One region of the Streptomyces sp. AN091965 genome, then DNA from elsewhere that is predicted to be linked to it. Evidence: riboswitches for the same ligand, from Rfam matches in the RefSeq annotation. Region 1 holds a riboswitch; the other holds the start of a gene.
What was found. A riboswitch is a leader RNA that binds a small molecule or an ion and turns the genes downstream of it on or off. The one in region 1 is predicted to bind ZMP and ZTP.

Region 1 (10,431 bases):
AGCCCGACGTTCCACTCCAGGAAGAGCGCGCCCGCGACCATGCCGAGCAGCCCGAGCAGGGTCAGGGAGCGGGAGACGTCGAGGCCGGGCGCCACGACCGGCTTCGCGAGTGCGACGGTCGCGGTGGCGGTGCCTCCCGCGGGTGCCGTGCCCGGGGGCGCGGCACCGACGGGGTCCGGCGAGGTGCCGCCGGGTCCGGCGGGTCCGGCGGCGCTGTCGGGTCCGGCGGATCCGGCCGCCGCGCCGCCGTCCGCCGTCCCGGTGTCCTGCGCGCGCCGCCCGAGCAGCTGCCGCCCGCCGAACATGAAGTACGCGACGACGCTGAGGGCCACGCTGAACAGGAACGTCATGGCGAACAGGAGCGCCGGACTGCTCGGCAGGTCGTTGCGTTCGACCACGCCGTTGGTGATGGAGCCGTAGACGCTGGCGGGCGAGAAGCCGCCCGCGCAGCCCCCGTTGGCCACGAGCAGGCCCATGAGCAGCGGGCGGATGTTGTAGCGGGCGCACAGGCTCATGCCGATGGGGGCGATGACGCCGACCGCCGCGGGCACCACGGCGCCGACCGCGGTGAGCGCGGCGGTGATGAGGAACATGACCCAGGGGATGAGGGCGATGCGGCCGCCCACGGCCTTGGTCGCGGCGTGCACGAGCCATTCGATGGTGCCGTTGTTCTTGGCGACGGCGAACAGGAAAGTGACGCCCACGAGGACGACGAAGAGGTCCCCGGGGAAGCCCCCGAAGACGTCGTCGGCGTTCTCACTGGCGACGGTGGAGCCGACGGCGAACGCCGCGACGAGCGCGAGCGCTCCCATGTGGACGGAGGTGAATGTGGCGACGGCGAAGACAAGCACCAATGCGCCGATCGCGATGAGATGGTCTGTCATGACACGTCCTCGCCTTCGGACTGCGGCCGAGTAGCGGATGGAGGGTCACGTGCGTGGACGTGCGGATACGACTCCGGGGCGTCATGGAGCTGAGCAGGGTGGTCCTGAGCGTCGTAGGGCGTGGGAGATGACGGGCACACCGGGCCTGAATATCCGCAGCACGGACTCTGAGTTCCGCTATGCGGAACTCGCAGGGCGACGTTGGCGAGTATGTGACGGGCGTCACGGCCCGTCAAGGGGGTGCGCGGACATCGCTTGCGAGGTGCTCGGGCGGTGCGGGTGCGCCGTGTTCGCGGCGCTCAGGCGGTGCGCGGCTCCTCGTATCCGAGTGCCGCGCTGATCTCACGGGCCGCGGCCCGCACGTGAACGCCCAGGTCGTCGAGGCGGCTCCGGTCGCAGCGGCTGGCGGGCAGGTTGATGCTCATGCTGGCCACGGGTGTGCCGTCCGGGCCGAGGATCGCCGCGGCCACCGCCGCGACGTCGGTGCGCCACTCGCCCTCGTTGAGCGCGTAGCCGCGGGCGTGGATCGCGGCCAGTTCGGCGCGCAGCGCGTCCGGGTCGCCGATCGTGGCCTCGGTGAAGCGGGTCAGGCCGTCCGCGACGTACCGGTCGACGGCCTCGGGGGAGCGGGCCGCGAGGATGGCCTTGCCGTTGGCGGACGCGTGGCCCGACAGGTGCTGGCCGAGCGGGAGCACGATCCGTACCGGCTGGGCCGTCTCCAGGCGCTCGACCAGGACGACCCGGTCGCCCTCCGGCACCGCCAGGTGTACGGTCTCGTCGACGGTGCGGCGCAGCTCCTCCATCACCGGCACCGCCACGTCCCGCAGCCCCAGCTCGCCCGTGGCCTGCCGCCCGACGAGCAGCGCCTTCGTGGTGAGGGTCCAGCGGGTGGGCGGGGTGCCCGTCTGTCTGATCCAGCCCGCGGTGCGCAGCGTGCCGAGGGCGCGCTGCACGGTGCTCTTCGGCAGCTCCATGGCCCGCGCGAGCTCGGCGACCCCGACGGGCTGGCGCGACGCCAACTCCTCCAGGACGCGCAGGGTGTTGAGGACGTTCTGCATGGGTTCCCCCCGAAGGTCTGGTGTCGGTGCGCCCGGTGGGCTCCGCGTCGGCCCGCCCCCAGGGTGGCGCATGGGTCGGCCTCGACGGCGGCGTGCGGCCGCACCGTTGACCGTCGTCAGCCGTCGCCCCTATGCTCCACCGTGCCGCATCACGATACGCTGTGCCGCCTTACGGCACAAGCGTGGAGGGGAGATTCGCGCGATGACCGTCAGGACCGGCCGTCACTTTCTGCAGATTCCCGGACCCACCAACGTTCCCGACCGCGTTCTGCGCGCCATGGCCGCACCCACCCTCGACCACCGGGGGCCCGAGTTCGCCGAGCTCACCCGCCGGGTGCTCGACGGCCTCAAGCCTGTGTTCGACACGACGTCCCCGGTGGTCGTCTATCCGTCGTCGGGCACCGGCGCCTGGGAGGCGGCCCTGGTCAACACGCTCAGCCCGGGCGACCGCGTGCTGTGCTTCGAGACCGGCCACTTCGCCACCCTGTGGCGGGACATGGCCGAATCCCTCGGCCTGGAGGTGGAGTTCGTGCCCGGCGACTGGCGGCACGGCGCCTCGCCCGAGGCCGCCGCCGACCTCCTCTCCGCCGACATGGCCCACCGGTTCAAGGCCGTCTGCGTGGTGCACAACGAGACCTCGACCGGTGTCACGAGCCGGGTGCCGGACCTCCGTGCCGCCCTGGACGCCGCCGGGCACCCCGCCCTGCTCCTGGTCGACACCGTCTCCTCGCTCGCCTCGATCGAGTACCACCACGAGGCGTGGGGCGTCGACGTGACCGTGACCGGCTCGCAGAAGGGCCTCATGCTGCCGCCGGGCCTCGGCTTCAACGCGGTCAGCCCCAAGGCGATCGAGGCGGCCCGCACCGCCCGGCTGCCCAAGGCGTACTGGGACTGGGCGCCGATCCTCGACGCCAACGCCGCCGGGTTCTTCCCGTACACGCCCGCCACCAACCTCCTCTACGGCCTGGAGGAAGCCCTGCGCATGCTCGCGGAGGAGGGCATCGAACAGGTCTGGGCCCGCCACGCCCGGCACGCCGCCGCCACCCGGGCGGCCGTGCGGGGCTGGGGACTCGACGTGCTGTGCGCCGACGACCGGGAGCACTCAGGGTCGCTGACCGCCGTGCTCCTGCCGGACGGCCAGGACGCCGACGCCGTACGGAAGATCGTCCTGGAGCGGTTCGACATGTCGCTCGGCACGGGCCTCGGGCGGCTCGCGGGCAAGGTCTTCCGCATCGGCCACCTCGGCCACTTCAACGACCTCACCCTCGCCGGGACCCTCGCCGGGGTGCAGATGGGCCTGGAGCTCGCCGGGATCGCGGTCGGTTCCGAGGGGCTCGCCGCGGGGCTCGACCACCTCCGCACGGCCTGAGCCACCCCCGGGCGCGGGTCCGCCGCACCGGCGGACCCGCGCCGCCCCCCCCGCAAGTCCCCGTACTCCCTTCGCCCCCGGAGCGTGTCGTATGACATCCAGCATCGAGAGCACGGAGGCCGAGCGTGATGAGCTCGGCGGCGAACTCGCCCGGCGGTTGCGCGCCGACCTCGACGGCGAGGTCCGCTTCGACTCCGTGAGCCGCCATCTGTTCGCCCGTGACGCCAGCATGTACGCCATCACCCCGCTCGGCGTCGTCTTCCCCCGGCACGCCGACGACGTGCGGGCGGCCGTCGCCGCGGCCGTCGAGCACGGCGTGTCCGTGGTGCCGCGCGGGGCCGGGACGAGCCTCGCCGGGCAGACCACGGGCCCCGGCATCATCCTCGACCTCTCCCGCCACATGCGCCGCATCGTCGCGCTCGAACCGGAGGGCCGTACCGCCCTCGTCGAACCGGGCGTCGTCCAGGACCAGTTGAACCGCGCCGCCGCCCCGCACGGCCTGATGTTCGGCCCCGACACCTCCACCAGCAACCGCGCCACCGTCGGCGGCATGATCGGCAACAACTCGGCGGGCAGCGGCTCCCTGCGCTACGGCATGACCATCGACCACGTGCGCGCCCTGGACGTGGTGCTCTCCGACGCGACGAGCACGCACCTGGCGCCGCTCACCGCCGCGGAGCACGCGAGCCGTGCCGGGTTCGACACCCTGGACGGCCGCATCCACCGCGAACTGCCCCGGCTCGTCGCCGCCCACGCCGACGCCATAGCCGACGGCTTCCCGCAGCACTGGCGGCGCGCGGGCGGCTACCGCCTTGACCGGCTCGCCCGCGAGGACACCCCCTTCGACCTGGCGAAGTTCGTCGTCGGCTCCGAAGGCACCCTGGCCGTCACCACCCGGGCGCTCGTGGACCTCGTACCGAAACCGGCGCACACGGTCTTCGCCGTCGGCCACTTCACCTCGGTCGCCGGGGCCATCGAGGCCACCCAGGACGCGCTCGCCTGCGACCCGGCGGCCGTCGAGCTGATGGACCGCACGATCCTCGACCTGTCCCGGCAGAAGATCGAGTACGCGTCCCTGTCCGCGGTCCTCGAAGGCGACCCTGACGCGCTGCTCTTCGTGTCGTTCACCGGTGACGACGAGCGCGAACTCCTCGGCAGCCTGGACCGGTTGACCACCCTGTGGAAGCGGCACGGCCACGGCTACCACACCCTCAGGGCCGTCACCTCCGCCGACCGGACGGCCCTGATGAAGGTCCGCAAGTCGAGCCTCGGACTGCTCATGGCCGCGAGCGAGGGCACCAAGCGGCCCCTGGCGTTCATCGAGGACACCGCCGTCGACCCCGTCCACCTGCCCGCGTACACGGCCCGGCTGAAGAAGGTCCTCGACCGGCACGGCCTCACCGCGGGCTTCTACGGGCACTGCTCGGTGGGCTGTCTGCACATCCGCCCGTTCCTCGACGTCACCGACCCCGAGCAGCGCAGGACGATGCGCGAGGTCGCCGAGGAGGTCAAGGACCTCGTCACCGAGTACGGCGGCGTCAACTCCAGCGAGCACGGCGACGGCCTGGCCCGCAGCGAGTTCAACCGCGAGTTGTTCGGCGACGCGCTGTACGAGGCCATGCGCCAGGTCAAGGGCCTCTTCGACCCGGACGACCGGCTCAACCCCGGCAAGATCGTCGACGCCCCCGCCATGACCGAGCACCTGCGCGACGCGGCGCTGCCGCCCGCGCCCGGCCTGCGCACCCGGCTCGACTTCGAGGTGGCCGGGGGGATGCGCGCGGCCGCCGACCGCTGCATGAACATCGGCCTGTGCCGCAAGTCCGGCACCGGCGCCATGTGCCCCTCCTACATGGCCACGCGCAACGAGGAGGACTCCACGCGCGGCCGCGCCGGCGCCCTCGTCCAGGCCCTCTCGGCGCCCGACCCGCACGCCGCGCTCGGCGACGAGCGGCTGCACGAGGTCCTCGACCTGTGCCTGATGTGCAAGGCGTGCAAGAGCGAGTGCCCTCTCGGCGTGGACATGGCCTCACTGAAGGCGGAGGCCCTCGCCCACCACCACGACGAGCACGGCGTTCCGCTGCGCTCCCGGATCTTCGGGGCGATCCGCACCCTCAACCGCCTCGGCTCGGCCACCGCCCCGCTCTCCAACCTGCCCGGCCGCTTCCCGCTGCTGCGCCGCCTGCTCGACCGCACCCTCGGCATCACCCGCCACCGTCCGCTGCCGCGCTACGCCCGCCGCAACCTGGTGCGCTGGTTCGGCCGCCGCACGCCCGCCGCGACGACCACTCAGGGCACCGTCGTGCTGCTCGCCGACTCCTTCACCACGTACACCGAGCCGGAGATCGGGCAGGCGGCCGTGGAGCTGCTCGAACACGCCGGGTGGAACGTGCACCTGGAGAGCGGCGGCTGCTGCGGCCGGGCCAGCCTGTCCAAGGGCCTCCTGGACGACGCGGGCGACAAGGCCTTCCAGCTGGTCCACCGCCTCACCGAGACCACCCCGGCCGACGCCCCCATCACCGGCTGTGAGCCGTCCTGCCTGATGACCCTGCGCGACGAGCACAAGGCGCTGCTGCCCCGCGACTCGGCCCGCGAGGCGGTCACGGCCCGGGTGAAGCAGATCGAAGAGCTGCTCGGCGACGCCATCGACGACGGCCGCCTCACCCTGCGCCCCGACTCCTGGCTGAACGGGCGCACCCTCCTCTACCACGGCCACTGCCACCAGAAGGCGGAGGTCGGCACGGCAGCCACCATGGCGCTGCTGCGCCGCATCCCCGGAGTGGAGGTCACCGAACTGGACGCGGGCTGCTGCGGCATGGCCGGCTCCTTCGGCTTCGAGTCCGAGCACTACGACCTCTCGATGACCGTGGGAGCCGACCGTCTCTTCCCCGCCGTGCGGGCCGCGTCCGCCGACACCGTCGTGGTCGCCACGGGTGCCTCGTGCCGCCAGCAGATCTTCCACGGCACGGAGCGCACCGCGTGGCACCCGGTGCAGCTGCTGCGCGAGGCGCTGTGAACGCCCCGGGCGGCCGGGCCTACTTGTCGATCCACACCCCGAAGTCGCGCCAGGCAGTGCCGAAGTCCTGGAAGCCCATCTTCGACCCCAGCGAGCGGGTCGACGTGCCCTTGGCGATCGCGCCCCCGTTGGCGGCCCCCGAGTAGACCGGACCGCCGCTGTCACCGCCGCGCAGGGGCGTCCGGCCGTCCATCTGCTCGGCCTCCACCAGGTCCTCGGAGTCGTTGTAGAAGTACAGCACCTTCAGGTTGCAGACCGGGCCGCCGGTCTCCGCGGCGCTGGTGACACCGGACTGGCACAGGTACTCGCCGGTGTACACCCAGTCCCAGCCCTCGACCCGGACGCCGCGCTCGTCGCCCCGGCCGCCCGTGTACATGAAGTTGTCCACGTCGGACGTCGGGACCAGCATGACGTCGTGGGGCTGGTGGCGCGGTCCGACCGTACCGATGTACTGGTCGGCCCCGTTCGTGGTCCGGGCGCCCTGCTGGCCGCAGTGCGCGGCGGTGAGGAGGTACTGTGCGCCCGACCCGTCGCGCACGCCGAACCCGGACGAGCAGGGCACGCCGTTGATCTTGATGAGCGCGCCGCCCGACCAGGGGTGGGAGTCGTTGTCACGGCTGCGCTCCTTCATCTTCCCCTCGCGGACGGTGCGCACCGGCACGCCCAGGTCCCTCTTGAGGGCGGCGGCCCTGCGCGGTGCGGCGGCCGCCGCCCTGCGGCCCGGGTCGGCGGCGATGACGAGTCCGCTGCCGTCCGTCGGGATCTTCACGGTGTGGCCGAGCGACGGCTCGGCCCGCAGCCGCTCCTGGAGCCGGGCCGAAGCGGACTTGAGCTCCTTGAGCGAGTACGGGGCCGCCACGATCCGCACCCGTGCCTTGCCGCGCGCCGTGGCGACGGCCTTGCGCATCCGCGCGGGCAGCTCGCCCTTCCAGTACAGGGCGACGCGGCCGCGTTCGAGGGCGATGCCGGTGAAGCCCTCGTACCGGCCGCGTTCCTGCGCCCATTTGATGACGTCGGCCGCCGCGACGAGGGGCCGCTGCTCGGCCATCTTGCGCGCGGCGTCCTTGCCCACGACCTCCGGGACGGCCACCGTCCTGCGGCCGTCCTCGTCGGCGCTCGCGCCCGGCCCGGCCGTACCGAGCAGCGCCATGCTGAACACTGCCGCGCCCGTGGCGAGGAGAGCCTTCTTGCGACGCATCGAACCCCCTGGTGACCGTGCGGCGACGGAGTGTCGCCGCAACTGGTGGAAACGTAGGGGGAGTTGGTCAACGGCGGGTCAACACCCGTTGAAAGCAGCAGTTGGTGGTACGGGCCGGAGCGGGATGCGGCTCGTCACCGTGCGGCGCGCGCCCCCAGCTGCCGCTCCGCGGCGGTCACCGTCTGCTCCAGCAGCACCGCGATCGTCATGGGCCCCACGCCGCCCGGGACCGGCGTGATGAGGCGGGCCCGGCTCAGGGCGCCGTCGAAGTCGACGTCGCCGACGTTGCCCGCGTTGTACCCGGCGTCGATGACGACGGCGCCCGGCTTGATGTCCTCGCCGCGGATCAGCTCGGGCCTGCCGACGGCCGCCACGACGACGTCCGCCTCGCGCAGGTGCGCGGACAGCTCGGCGGTGCGCGAGTGGCAGTAGGTGACGGTCGCGTCCCGGGCGAGGAGCAGCATGCCCACGGGCTTGCCGAGGATCGCGCTGCGGCCCACGACGACGGCCCGCTTCCCGGCGAGGTCGACGTCGTACGCGTCGAGGAGGCGCATGATCCCGCCCGGGGTGCAGGACACGAAGCCGGGCCGCCCGAAGCTCATCGCGGCGAACGAGCTCAGCGTGACGCCGTCGACGTCCTTGTGCGGCGCGATCGCCTCGAAGGCGGCGCGCTCGTCGATGTGGTCCCCGACGGGGTGCTGGAGCAGGATGCCGTGCACGGTCGGGTCCTCGGAGAGGGCGCCGAGGGTGGCGACGAGCTCCTCGGTCGTGGTCGCGGCGGGCAGCGCCACGTGCCGCGAGACGATGCCCGCCTTCGCGCAGCGGTTCCGCTTCATCCGTACGTACGTGACCGACGCGGGATCCTCGCCCACGAGCACGGTCGCGAGACAGGGCGCCGCGCCCGTGCGCCGGGTCAGCTCGGCGGCGCGGGCCGCGGTCTCCTCGCCCACGCGGCGGGCGAGGGCGGTGCCGTCCATGAGCTGGGCAGGGACCGTCGAAGTGGTCGGGGACATGGCCGCCTCCAGGCGTGGTTGACCAGTCGCCCAGGCGCACGGCATCGACATCTGCGTCAGGCCGCTCCCCGGTGGTGCTCCACCTCAGCGCCAGTCACGGCCCGCCCCCACTGTAGTCGAGGGCGTGTCGGACCTTGACGGCGCGGTCACCGGCAGGAGCCGACGTGCGGCCCGGCCCCGTCGGCTACGGCGCGTCCGGGCCGGGCTCCGGCAGGAGCTCCCGCAGCAGTTCCTCGAACTCGTCGGCCGTCGGTGGCTTGTCCGCGAGCAGGCCCTGGAGCAGCAGCCCGTCGTAGGCGTGGGTGAAGAGCTTCACGCGCAGCGGCTCGTGCGTGAAACGGCGGGCGAACGCGGCGAGCGCCTCGTGCCAGCGCCGGGTCGCCGCCCGCTGCTCCGGGCGGCGCGCCGCGAGCAGGCACAGCTCGAACTCCGCGAGCAGGTGCCCGGGCGGGCTGAGGAGCCGCGCCATGAGCTCCGCGAGCGCCCGGAGCGTGGCGCCGCCGGGCGCCTCCACGAGGGCCTCGATGCGCGCGGAGTCCTCCTCCATGCACTGGGTGAGCGCCGCGGTGAGGAGGGCGTCGATGCTGCTGAAGTAGTACGTCGTGGCGGTCGTGGGCAGCTCCGCCTCGCGGGCCACCGTGCGGTGGGTGACGCCCGCGGCGCCGTCGCGCGCGATGACCCGCACGGTGGCCTCGATGAGGGCCCGGCGCCGCCGCTCGCCCTTGGCGCGGCGGCCGTCGGTGACGGGCGGCGTGGTCGGCCCGGTGGTCGGCTCGTTCAGGGTGGCTCTCCCGCGTTCGTGCGCGCGGACCTGTGCTGCCGCGTACGTGCGCCGTTCCCGCCGACGTTACCCGGTCCGCGCACGGGGGCGCCGCCGGTCGCGGTCGGCGGCGCGGATGTCAGGCCGTTTTCGGCGGTACGAGGTTCCGCTCGGTGCCCAGCCTGGTCGTGGTGTCGGCGTAGAGGCTGACCTCGCCGTCGCTCCAGCGGACGACGAGGTCGTCGGGGCGGCCGTCCGCGGTGTAGCCGCCGGCGGTCGCCACCGTGGCGTGCTTCCACAGCGCGCCGGCCCCGCCGAGCTGCGTCTTCCTGCCCAGGCCGCCCGCGCCCACGTCCTGGTGCAGGGTGAGCTTGCCGTCGGACCAGCGCACGACGACGTCCCAGCGGTCGCCGCCGGTGAAGTCGCCGCCGACGAGGAGGGCGGCGCGCTTCCAGGTGGCGTTGGGCTTCTGGAGCCTGGTCTCCTTCGTGAAGCCGTCGCCCGCCTCGCGGTAGAGGGTGAGTTCGCCGTCGCTCCAGCGGACGACCAGGTCGTCGGCGCGGTCGTTGCCGCTGAAGCGGCCCGCGGTGATCCGGGTGGCGTGCTTCCACGTGGACCCGGCCTTGGCGAGCCGGACCTCCCGGCCGAAGCCCGCGGTGGACACGTCGGGGTACAGCGTGACCTCGCCGTCGGACCAGCGCACGACCAGGTCGGAGCGGCGGCCGCCGGCGAAGTCGCCGCCGGTGATCGTGGCGGCGTGCTTCCAGGTGCCGTTGGGCGCCTTGAGGCGCCGCTGGGCACTGAAGCCGCCCTTGCCGTCGCCGGTGTGCAGGGTGACCTCTCCGCTGGCCCACACGGCGAGCAGATCGGCCTTGCCGTCACCGGTGTAGTCGCCCGCGGCGAGCTGCTTGGCGTGCTGCCAGGTCTCGCCGATGCCGAGCGCGTAGGGCAGGGGCGGGCGCCGGACGGTGGCGACGTCCGCGACGGCGTCGTCGTAGAGCTTGAACACCTCGTCGTCGTAGAACGGCGCGTACGAGACGGCGCTGCTCGACCCGCCGCCGCCCGCGCCGCCGAGGTTCCCGACGACCTGGCCGCGCTGGGTCCGTTCGTCGAAGTTCATCAGCCAGGGGCTGCCG
Region 2 (10,431 bases), 4.3 Mb from region 1:
GCGGTGCCGCTCTCCATGGCCCACAGGCAGTACGCGAGCACGGCCACACCTGCCGCGAGCTGCCAGACGAACCGCAGGTAGCCGGTGGTGTACTCGGTGAGGAGCGCCCGGGTCGCGCCCGCCCGGCCCGCCATCTGCACGGCCTCGGAGTACCGCTTGGCGGAGACCATGAAGAGCGCGCCGAAGCCGGTCGTGATCAGGAACCAGCGCGACAGCGGAATCCCGAGCGCGATCCCGCCGATCATCGCCCGCATCAGGAATCCGGTGGTGACGACGGCGAGGTCGACGACGAGCACGTGCTTGAGGCTGACGCAGTACGCGAGTTGCATCACCACGTACGCGGCGAGCAGGCAGGCCGTGAGCGGCGTGCACAGCGCGGCGGCCGCGAGCGGCGCGGCCACGGCGAGCACTCCGCCCGCGGCGTACGCGACGGGCACCGGGACCACCCCGGCCGCGACGGGGCGGCGGCACTTGGTGGGGTGGGCGCGGTCGGCGTCGGCGTCGCGGGCGTCGTTGATCAGGTAGACGGCCGCCGCGGCGGCCGTGAACAGGGCGAAGACCAGCGCGAGTTGGCCGAGCGCGTGGCGCGAGAACAGCTCTCCCGCGGCCGCCGGGGCCGCGATGACCAGGACGTTCTTGATCCACTGGCGGGGCCGCGCGGTCTTCAGGAGCCCGAGCGGCAGGCCCCCGGGGCCGGGCCTCGGGGCCTGCGGGGAGCGGGGCGGGGCGAGCAGGGCGGTGGTGCGGTCAGCCATCGTGACGGCCTCCGATCGGGCGCGGGGCGCGGGTCCCGCGCAGCCAGGGGACGCCGGCGCACGCGGTGGCCGCGCCGAGGGCCGCGCCCACCGCCACGTCCGACGGGTAGTGCACGCCGACGACGAGCCGGGAGACGCACATCGCGGCGGCCAGCGGCGGGAGCAGCCGGGCGCCCGCGGGCCGCAGCGCGCCGTACGCCACCGCGGCCGCGACCGCCGACGTGGCGTGCGAGCTGGGGAAGGAGTGCCGCCCCGCGGTCCGTACGAGCGGTGTGACGTGCGCGGGCCGTGGGCGCCGGACGAGCCGCTTCACCCCCATGCTGGCCAGGTGCGCGGTGGCGGTGAGCGCGGTGGCGCGCAGCCAGGCGGGGCGCCGCTCGCGGTCGAGCGCGGCCCCGGTCAGGCCCAGGGCGAGCCACAGCGCGCCGTGCTCACCGCTGTGGGACAGGGCGCGGGCGGCGGCCGCCACGCGCGGATCGCTCCCGCGGGCGCGCAGGGCCGAGAGCAGCCGGTGGTCCATGTCGTCCATACGGACAGGCAACACCCCCCGAATTGCAGGATTGTTGGGTGACACTCTTTTAATCGCCCATTCCGGTGAGACTAAGGACGATTTAGAGAGAACAGTCCCTCATAGGGAGCAAGCGGCACATATACGGGCGATACGGTCGCGCCATGCCTGCCGTGCCCGCCGCCGTGCCCGTTTCTGCCGCTCCGTCTGCTACTTCTGCTTCTTCTGCTCCGTCTGGGGCCGCTTCTTCTGGGGCCGCTCCTTCAGCTGCTGCGCTCGCCGTGCCCCTGTCCGGCTGGGGCCGCACCGCTCCCACGGCGGCCCGTCTGGTGCGCCCCCGCTCCCGCGAGGAGGCCGTGGCCGCGCTGCACGCCTGCGCGGAACGCGGCGGCATCGCGCGCGGGCTCGGCCGCGCCTACGGGGACGCCGCGCAGAACGCGGGCGGCGCCGTGCTCGACATGACGGGCCTGGACCGGGTGCACACCATCGACGCCGGCACGGGCACCGTCGTGTGCGACGCGGGCGTCTCGCTGCACCACCTGATGGAAGTCCTGCTACCGCTCGGCTGGTTCGTGCCGGTGACGCCCGGCACCCGCTACGTCACGGTCGGCGGGGCGATCGGCGCCGACATCCACGGCAAGAACCACCACGTCTCGGGCTCGTTCTCCCGCCACGTACGCTCCTTCGACCTGCTCACGGCCGACGGCACGGTCCGCGCGGTGAAGCCCGGCAGCAAGCTCTTCAACGCCACGGCGGGCGGCATGGGCCTGACCGGCGTCATCCTCAAGGCGAAGCTGCGCTGCCTGCCGGTGGAGACCTCCTACATGTCCGTGGACACCGAACGGGCCACGGACCTGGACGACTTGATGGCGCGCCTCACCGCCACCGACCACCGCTACCGGTACTCCGTGGCGTGGATCGACCTCCTCGCGCGCGGCGCCGCGACGGGCCGCGCCGTCCTCACGCGCGGCGACCACGCCCCCCTGGACGCCCTGGACGCCCGCGCCCGCAGGGCCCCGCTGGCCTTCCGCCCCCGCCGGCTCCCGCCCGCCCCGGCCTTCCTGCCCGAGGGCCTCCTGCACCGCACGACCGTCGGCCTCTTCAACGAGCTCTGGTACCGCAAGGCGCCGCGCTCCCGCACCGCCGAGATCCAGCGCGTCCCGTCCTTCTTCCACCCCCTGGACGGCGTCCCCCACTGGAACCGCGTGTACGGCAAGGGCGGCTTCCTCCAGTACCAGTTCGTCGTCGGCCACGGCCAGGAGGAGACGCTGCGGCGCATCGTGCAGCGCATCGCCCGGCACCGCTGCCCGTCCTTCCTCGCCGTGCTCAAACGCTTCGGCGACGCCGACCCCGGCTGGCTCTCCTTCCCCGTGCCGGGCTGGACCCTGGCCCTGGACATCCCGGCACACCTGCCCGGCCTCGCCCAGCTCCTGGACGGCCTGGACGAGGAGGTCGCCGCCGCGGGCGGCCGCGTCTACCTGGCCAAGGACTCCCGGATGCGCCCCGACGTCCTGACCGCGATGTACCCCCAGCTCCCCGCCTTCCGGGCCCTGCGCGCGGAGCTGGACCCCGGCAACGTCTTCCGCTCGGACCTCTCCCGCCGCCTGGACCTCTAGCCGTACCGGGGATCTTTCAGCCCGTCCGGCGATTGAGGACGAGGCGCGAAGCGCCGATAAAGCGGGGGCACGGGGGCGGCAGCCCCCGGTTCGGGAAGGGGCGGGCCTGGGGCGCACCCGCGAGGGCCCACCCCCACGCACCCCACCCAAGGAGAGCCATGAAAGACGCCTTCGGCACCCCCCAGTCCCTCCTGGTCCTGGGCGGCTCATCGGAGATCGCCCAGGCCACGGCCCACCGCCTGGTGACCCGCCGCACCCGCGACATCTGGCTGGCGGGCCGCCCGTCGCCCGCTCTGGAACGCTCCGCGCAGGCCCTGCGCGACCGGGGCGCCGACACCAGGACCGTGCCGTTCGACGCCCTGGACCCCGAGTCCCACGAGACCGCCCTCGGCAAGGTCTTCGCGGAGGGCGACGTCGACATGGTCCTGCTGGCCTTCGGCACGCTCGGCGACCAGGCCCGCGACGAGGCCGACCCCGTCGCCGCGACCCGCGTGGCCCAGACGAACTACACCGGCGCCGTCTCCGCGGGGCTGGTCTGCGCCCGCGCCCTCCAGGCCCAGGGCCACGGCTCGCTCGTCGTGCTCTCCTCCGTCGCGGCCGAACGCGCCCGCCGCTCCAACTTCATCTACGGCTCCAGCAAGGCGGGCCTCGACGCCTTCGCCCAGGGCCTGGGTGACGCGCTGCACGGCACCGGCGTGCACGTGATGGTCGTGCGCCCCGGCTTCGTGCGGTCGAGGATGACGGCGGGCCTGGAGGAGGCCCCCCTCGCGACGACGCCGCAGGCCGTGGCCGTGGCCATCGAGGCGGGCCTGCGCCGCCGCGCGGAGACGGTCTGGGTCCCCGGGAGGCTGCGCCTGGTGATGTCGGCCCTGCGGCACGTGCCGCGGCCGGTCTTCCGCCGCCTGCCGGTGTGACCGATGTGACCGATGTGACCGGTGCGGTCCAGGCGGCCGGTGCGGGCGCGGCGGGTCAGCGGGCGGGCAGGGTGTCCCTGGCCGCGGCCTGCGGCGGCACCGTGGACCCGCCGAAGGTGAACTCGCGCAGCTTGCGCCACACCCCGTCGGCCCCCTGCTCGTAGAGCGCGAAGCCGGTGCAGGGCCACTGGGCCTCGTAGTCGGCGAGGTCCTCGTACGCCCGGTCCATGGCGTCTTCGGCGATGCCGTGCGCCACGGTGACGTGCGGGTGGTACGGGAACTGCAGTTCGCGCGCGAGCGGCCCGGACGCGGCGCGGACCCGCTCCTGGAGCCAGGAGCAGGCGGAGCCGCCCTCCACGACCTGGACGAAGACGACGGGCGAGAGGGGCCGGAACGTGCCGGTGCCGGAGAGCCGCATCGGGAACGGCCTGCCCGCCGCCGCCACCGACACGAGGTGGTGCTCCACCGCGGGCAGCGCCGCGGCGGCCACCTCGGTGGGCGGCAGCAGCGTGACGTGCGTGGGGATGCCGTGCGCGGCGGGGTCACCGAAGCCCGCACGCAGCTCCTGGAGCAGGCTGCCGTGTGGCTCCGGGACCGCGATCGACACACCGATCGTTACGGTCCCCACGTCGTACTCCTGTCGTCGTGTGGTGGGCAGGGGGGTGCCGCCGTGCCGTGGAACGGCGGCCGTGCTGCTCGGCCTGTGCTCGGGTGGAGCTCAGTGCTTGGCGGGCAGGAAGCCCACCTTGTCGTACGCCTGGGCGAGGGTCTCCGCCGCGACGGCGCGCGCCTTCTCCGCTCCCTTGGCCAGGATCGAGTCGAGCGTCTCCGGGTCGTCCAGGAACGCCTGGGTCCGGTCCCGGAAGGGGGTGACGAACTCGACCATGGCCTCGGCGAGGTCGGTCTTCAGCGCACCGTAGCCCTTGCCGGCGTACTTCTGCTCCAGTTCCGGGATACCGGTACCGGTGAGCGTGGAGTAAATGGTGAGGAGGTTGCTGACGCCCGGCTTCTTCTCCGTGTCGTACCTGATCACCGTGTCGGTGTCGGTGACCGCGCTCTTGACCTTCTTCGCCGTGGCCTTCGGCTCGTCGAGGAGGTTGATCAGACCCTTCGGGGTGGACGCCGACTTGCTCATCTTGATCGTCGGGTCCTGCAGGTCGTAGATCTTCGCCGTCTCCTTGAGGATGTACGGCTTGGGGACCGTGAAGGTCGCGCCGAAGCGGCCGTTGAAGCGCTCGGCCAGGTCGCGGGTGAGCTCGATGTGCTGGCGCTGGTCCTCGCCGACCGGGACCTCGTGGGCCTGGTAGAGCAGGATGTCCGCGACCTGGAGGACCGGGTACGTGAACAGGCCGACGGAGGCCCGGTCCGCGCCCTGCTTGGCCGACTTGTCCTTGAACTGCGTCATGCGGGAGGCCTCGCCGAAGCCCGTCAGGCAGTTCATGACCCAGGCGAGCTGGGCGTGCTCGGGCACGTGGCTCTGCACGAACAGGGTGCAGCGCTCCGGGTCGAGACCGGCGGCGAGCAGCTGGGCGGCGGCGAGCCGGGTGTTCGCGCGCAGCTCGGCCGGGTCCTGCGGAACCGTGATCGCGTGCAGGTCCACGACCATGTAGAACGCGTCGTGGGACTCCTGGAGGGCCACCCACTGGCGGACCGCGCCCAGGTAGTTCCCGAGGTGGAACGAGCCTGCGGTGGGCTGGATCCCGGAGAGCACACGGGGACGTTCAGAGGCCATGCCCAGCATTCTCTCAGGTGCCGCCCGTTGGTCGGGAACGGGCCGGGAACGGGGGCGCCACGGGTGGGAACCGATGCGGGCCGGGCGGTGTACCAAAGATGTGAGTGCACGGGGGAAGGCTCTGGAAGCGGCTCCGGGGCGGACGACGGGGCGGGCGCTGGAGGGGGACGGCATCGGCGTCGACGAGGCGGCGGTCATCGCGCGCGTGCGCGCCGGGGAGGCGGAGGCGTACGCCGAGCTGGTACGTGCCTTCACCGGCATGGCGCTCAGGGCCGCGACCGCGCTCGGCGCGGGCGCCGACGCCGAGGACGTGGTGCAGCAGTCCTTCTTCAAGGCGTACCGCGCCCTGGGACGCTTCCGGGACGGCTCGGCGTTCAAGCCGTGGCTGCTCGCGATCGTGGCCAATGAGACGAGGAACACAGTGCGTTCGGCGGCGCGGCGCCGCTCGGTGACGGTCCGCGAGGCCGCGCTCACCGAGCCGGAGCCGCTGATACCGGAATCGGCGGACCCGGCGGTCGCGACCCTGGAGCGCGAGCGCCGGGCCGCGCTCCTCTCCGCCCTCGACGGCCTCAGCGAGCACCACCGCCTGGTCGTCACCTACCGCTATCTCCTCGACATGGACGAGGAGGAGACGGCCCAGGCCCTCGGCTGGCCGCGCGGCACGGTCAAGTCCCGGCTGAGCAGGGCGCTGCGCAGGCTGGAGCGGCTGGTGCCGGCGGCCTCGGCGGAGCGGACGGGAGGTGAGGGGCGTGGCTGAGCCGGAGCGCGAGCGCCCCGAGCGCCCGGGACAGGACCGGGCGGACTGGGGTGTTCCGGTGGACGGGGAGCTGCCCGAGGAGCTGCGGGCGCTGGGCCGGGCGCTCGACCGGCCGGAGAGCGGCGAGACGATGGTCGAGCGGGTCCTGGCCCAGATCATCGCCGAGGGCGCGCTGGTGCGGCGCCCCGGCCCCGGGGACCGGCTCCGCGAGGCCGCGCGGCGCCTGCGGCGGGCCCTGCGGGCGCGCCGCGGGGCCGTCGCCGCTGCGGTGTGCGGGCTGCTCGCGGTCCTCGCGCTGACGCCGCCGGTGCGGGCCGCCGTCGTCGACTGGTTCGACTTCGGCGGCGTCGAGGTGCGGTACGACCCCTCGCCGCCGCCGCGCTCCGGGGGCCCGCCCGGCTGCGGCGGGCCGCCGGTGTCCTTGGCGCGGGCCGCCCGCGAGGCCGGGTTCCGGCCCGTGGTGCCCCGGGCGCTGGGCGCGCCGGACGCGGTGACGGTCACGCCTGCGCCGCGCGGCCGCTCCCTGATCACCCTGTGCTGGCACGCGGAGGGCGGGCGCACGGTCCGCCTCGACCAGTTCCCGGCGCCCCTCGACCCCGGCTTCACCAAGCTGATCAAGGGCGACCCCGAGTGGGCGGACCTGGGCGGCGGCGCCCCGGCCCTGTGGTTCTCGCGCCCGCACCGCCTGGAGTTCTGGCTGCGGGACGCCTCCGGCGGGCGGTGGTCCCGCTCGGTGCGGACGGCGGGCCCGACGCTCCTGTGGACCGACGGCCGGAGGCTGACGCTGCGCCTTGAGGGCGTGCCCTCGAAGCGCCGGGCGATGGAGGTGGCGAGATCGGCCGGGCCGGAAGGGAACCCGCCGCGGTCGGCCGGTGTACCAGAAGTGAAGTGCGACGGCGGCGCGGAGAGCCCGCGCCCACGAGCCACAGGGGGCCGGACATGCGCATCCGAAGGAGCACGGCGAGGCGACTGACGAAGACGGGAGTGCTGCTGATCGTGGCTTGGTTCGTGGCGCTGTTCCTGGGCACACCCAGCGCGTCGGCGGGCGGCCCGACCAGCGTGCTGATCACCTCCCCGGAAAGCACGGAGTCGGCCTCCTTGTACTACGCCGACGGGGAGTACGGCCGCCTGGAGTCCCTCCTGGGCCAGTCCGCCCGGGGCACCCGCGAGCGCCCGCCGGGCCTGGGCGTGGGCACGGGCCGCCAGATCAACGTCACCTGGCTGATCCACGACGTGCGCCCCTGGCGGGTGGACCGCGTGTACCCCGAAGGGAAGGGCCCGATCTGGATCCACACCAGCACGGACGTGGACTCGATGAGGGGCACCTGGCACAAGGCGGAGCGCCCCGGCGCCCTGCGCGCCCTCCTCAAGTCCCTCCACGTCCTGGGCAAGCAGTCCGACGACGGCTATGCGGGCATCCCCCCGGCCGACCCGGCCGGGTCCCGGTCCCCCGCCGGGGCCCCCGTCCCCGCCACTGCCGGGCAGCCCGATGCCGACACGGCCTGGGGCCGGTCCTGGGTGATACCCAGCGCGGCAGCGGGGGCCCTGGCGGGCGCGGCGGCGACGCTCGTGTACCAGCGCCGGACCGCGTCCGCCTGAGCCGACCGCGGGGTCAGCCCGTGGGCAGCCCGGGCGCCGGGTACGCGGCCATCAGCTCGGCCACCTCGCCGCGCACCTTCGCCAGCGCGTCCTCGTCCCCGGTCCGCGCCGCCTGGACGCCTCGGTCCACCCACTCCGCGACGGCCGCCATGTGCTCCGCCCCGAGCCCACGGGACGTCAGGGAGGGGGTCCCGATCCGCACCCCGGAGGGGTCGAAGGGCTTCCGGGTGTCGAAGGGCACCGTGTTGTAGTTGACGACGATCCCGGCCCGGTCGAGGGCCTTCGCCGCGACCTTGCCCGGCACGTCCTTGGGTGTGAGGTCCATCAGGATCAGATGGTTGTCCGTACCGCCGGAGACGAGGTCGAAGCCGCGGGCGAGCAGCGCCTCGGCGAGGGCCTTGGCGTTGGTGACGACGGCGTGGGCGTAGTCGCGGAAGGACGGCTGCGCGGCCTCGTGCAGGGCCACGGCGATCGCGGCGGTGGTCTGGTTGTGGGGCCCGCCCTGGAGCCCGGGGAAGACGGCCTTGTCGATGGCCTTGGCGTGCTCCGCGCGGGCGAGCAGCATCGCCCCGCGCGGCCCGCGCAGCGTCTTGTGGGTGGTCGTGGAGACCACGTCGGCATAGGGGGCGGGCGAGGGGTGGGCGCCGCCCGCGACGAGCCCGGCGATGTGCGCGATGTCGGCGACGAGCACGGCCCCGGCCTCGCGGGCGATCTCGGCGAAGGCGGCGAAGTCGATGGTGCGGGGCAGCGCGGTGCCGCCGCAGAAGATCAGCTTGGGCCGTTCCTTGAGGGCGAGTTCACGGACGGCGTCGAGGTCGATGTGCCCGGTGTCCTCGCGGACGCCGTACTGCACTCCGCGGAACCAGCGGCCGGTGGCGGAGACGCCCCAGCCGTGGGTGAGGTGGCCGCCCATCGGCAGGGCCATGCCCATGACGGTGTCGCCGGGCTCGGCGAAGGCGAGGTAGACGGCGAGGTTGGCCGGGGAGCCGGAGTAGGGCTGGACGTTGGCGTGGTCGGTGCCGAAGACGGCCTTGGCGCGGGCGACGGCGAGGCGCTCGACCTGGTCGATGTTCTGCTGGCCCTCGTAGTAGCGGCGGCCGGGGTAGCCCTCGCTGTACTTGTTCTGGAGGACGGTGCCGGAGGCTTCGAGGACGGCGGCGGAGACGTAGTTCTCGCTGGGGATGAGGCGCAGGGTGTCGGCCTGGAGCTGTTCCTCGGCGGTGACGAGGGCGGCGAGCTCGGGGTCGGCGGCGGTGAGCGCCGGGTGCCGCGGTGCGGGAGAAGGCACGGCGGAAGGGGAAGGAGAAGAGTGACTCATGGCGTCCTCCGGGGCGAGCGGTGATGTGTCCGGTCGTGGTCCCGGGGTGCCCAGGCGGGCGGCACCTCGAAGGTTCTGCCTCGCACGGCTTCCTCAGGGTCGATTCCCTGTGCGCCAGTCGCCGCGCTGTGGAAACCAGCGTAACGGTCAGGCCACCGTGTCAGGGTTCGCGTGCGGGGCGAGCGACGATAGGTATTGGGCCACGAACCCGCTCTGTCCCCTACGACACGCGAGAGCCTCCTTGCGCCGTTAGTAGCCGTAGGAATCGCACGACGACGTGCGAACGTGAGAAACGGAGACCCCGTGACTGCTACGGAAGACCTCATCGCCTCGGCCGAAGCGCACAGCGCGCACAACTACCACCCCCTGCCCGTCGTCGTCGCGTCGGCACAGGGCGCGTGGATGACGGACGTCGAGGGCCGCCGGTACCTCGACATGCTCGCCGGTTATTCGGCACTCAACTTCGGCCACGGCAACCCGCGTCTCATCGAGGCCGCCAAGGAGCAGCTGGGGCGGGTGACACTGACGTCACGCGCGTTCCACCACGACCGTTTCGCGGAGTTCTGCGCACGGCTCGCCCGGCTGTGCGGCAAGGAGATGGTGCTGCCGATGAACACGGGCGCGGAGGCCGTGGAGACGGCGGTGAAGACCGCCCGGAAGTGGGGCTACCGCGTCAAGGGCGTGCCCGAGGGCCGGGCCCGCATCGTGGTGGCGGCGAACAACTTCCACGGCCGGACGACGACGATCGTCAGCTTCTCCACGGACCCCGAGGCCCGTGCGGACTACGGCCCGTACACGCCGGGCTTCGACATCGTGCCGTTCGGTGATCTGGGGGCGCTGCGGGACGCCGTCACCGAGGACACGGTGGCGGTGCTCATCGAGCCGGTCCAGGGCGAGGCGGGCGTGCTCGTGCCGCCGCCCGGCTATCTCCCGGGGGTGCGGGAGCTGACGCGCGAGCGCGGGGTGCTGTTCGTCGCGGACGAGATCCAGTCGGGGCTCGGCCGCACGGGGCGGACCTTCGCGTGCGAGCACGAGGACGTGGTGCCGGACGTGTATCTGCTGGGCAAGGCGCTGGGCGGCGGTGTGGTGCCGGTGTCGGCGGTGGTGGCGGACGCGGACGTGCTCGGGGTGTTCCGGCCGGGTGAGCACGGTTCGACGTTCGGCGGCAATCCGCTGGCGTGCGCGGTGGGCCTGGAGGTCGTCGCGATGCTGGAAACGGGCGAGTTCCAGCA

Region 2: it holds a riboswitch for ZMP and ZTP, as region 1 does, so the genes downstream of both, glyA (serine hydroxymethyltransferase) here and MQV74_RS06400 (bifunctional 5,10-methylenetetrahydrofolate dehydrogenase/5,10-methenyltetrahydrofolate cyclohydrolase) in region 1, are expected to answer to the same signal.

What each region holds. Positions count from the first base shown of each region.
Region 1 covers NZ_JALDMY010000001.1:1,651,018-1,661,448, reverse strand. The annotation lists gene MQV74_RS06425 (SLC13 family permease) at 1-884, opposite strand, end outside; gene MQV74_RS06420 (IclR family transcriptional regulator) at 1,184-1,942, opposite strand; gene MQV74_RS06415 (pyridoxal-phosphate-dependent aminotransferase family protein) at 2,145-3,311, shown strand; gene MQV74_RS06410 (FAD-binding and (Fe-S)-binding domain-containing protein) at 3,403-6,324, shown strand; gene MQV74_RS06405 (S1 family peptidase) at 6,344-7,522, opposite strand; gene MQV74_RS06400 (bifunctional 5,10-methylenetetrahydrofolate dehydrogenase/5,10-methenyltetrahydrofolate cyclohydrolase) at 7,657-8,535, opposite strand; ZMP/ZTP riboswitch at 8,557-8,643, opposite strand; gene MQV74_RS06395 (TetR/AcrR family transcriptional regulator) at 8,720-9,232, opposite strand; gene MQV74_RS06390 (trypsin-like serine peptidase) at 9,435-10,431, opposite strand, start outside.
Region 2 covers NZ_JALDMY010000001.1:5,950,219-5,960,649, reverse strand. The annotation lists gene MQV74_RS25470 (decaprenyl-phosphate phosphoribosyltransferase) at 1-755, opposite strand, end outside; gene MQV74_RS25465 (phosphatase PAP2 family protein) at 748-1,284, opposite strand; gene MQV74_RS25460 (FAD-binding protein) at 1,545-2,879, shown strand; gene MQV74_RS25455 (decaprenylphospho-beta-D-erythro-pentofuranosid-2-ulose 2-reductase) at 3,038-3,793, shown strand; gene MQV74_RS25450 (2'-5' RNA ligase family protein) at 3,849-4,421, opposite strand; gene trpS (tryptophan--tRNA ligase) at 4,512-5,525, opposite strand; gene MQV74_RS25440 (RNA polymerase sigma factor) at 5,626-6,282, shown strand; gene MQV74_RS25435 (hypothetical protein) at 6,275-7,255, shown strand; gene MQV74_RS25430 (hypothetical protein) at 7,222-7,881, shown strand; gene glyA (serine hydroxymethyltransferase) at 7,895-9,199, opposite strand; ZMP/ZTP riboswitch at 9,241-9,331, opposite strand; gene rocD (ornithine--oxo-acid transaminase) at 9,503-10,431, shown strand, end outside.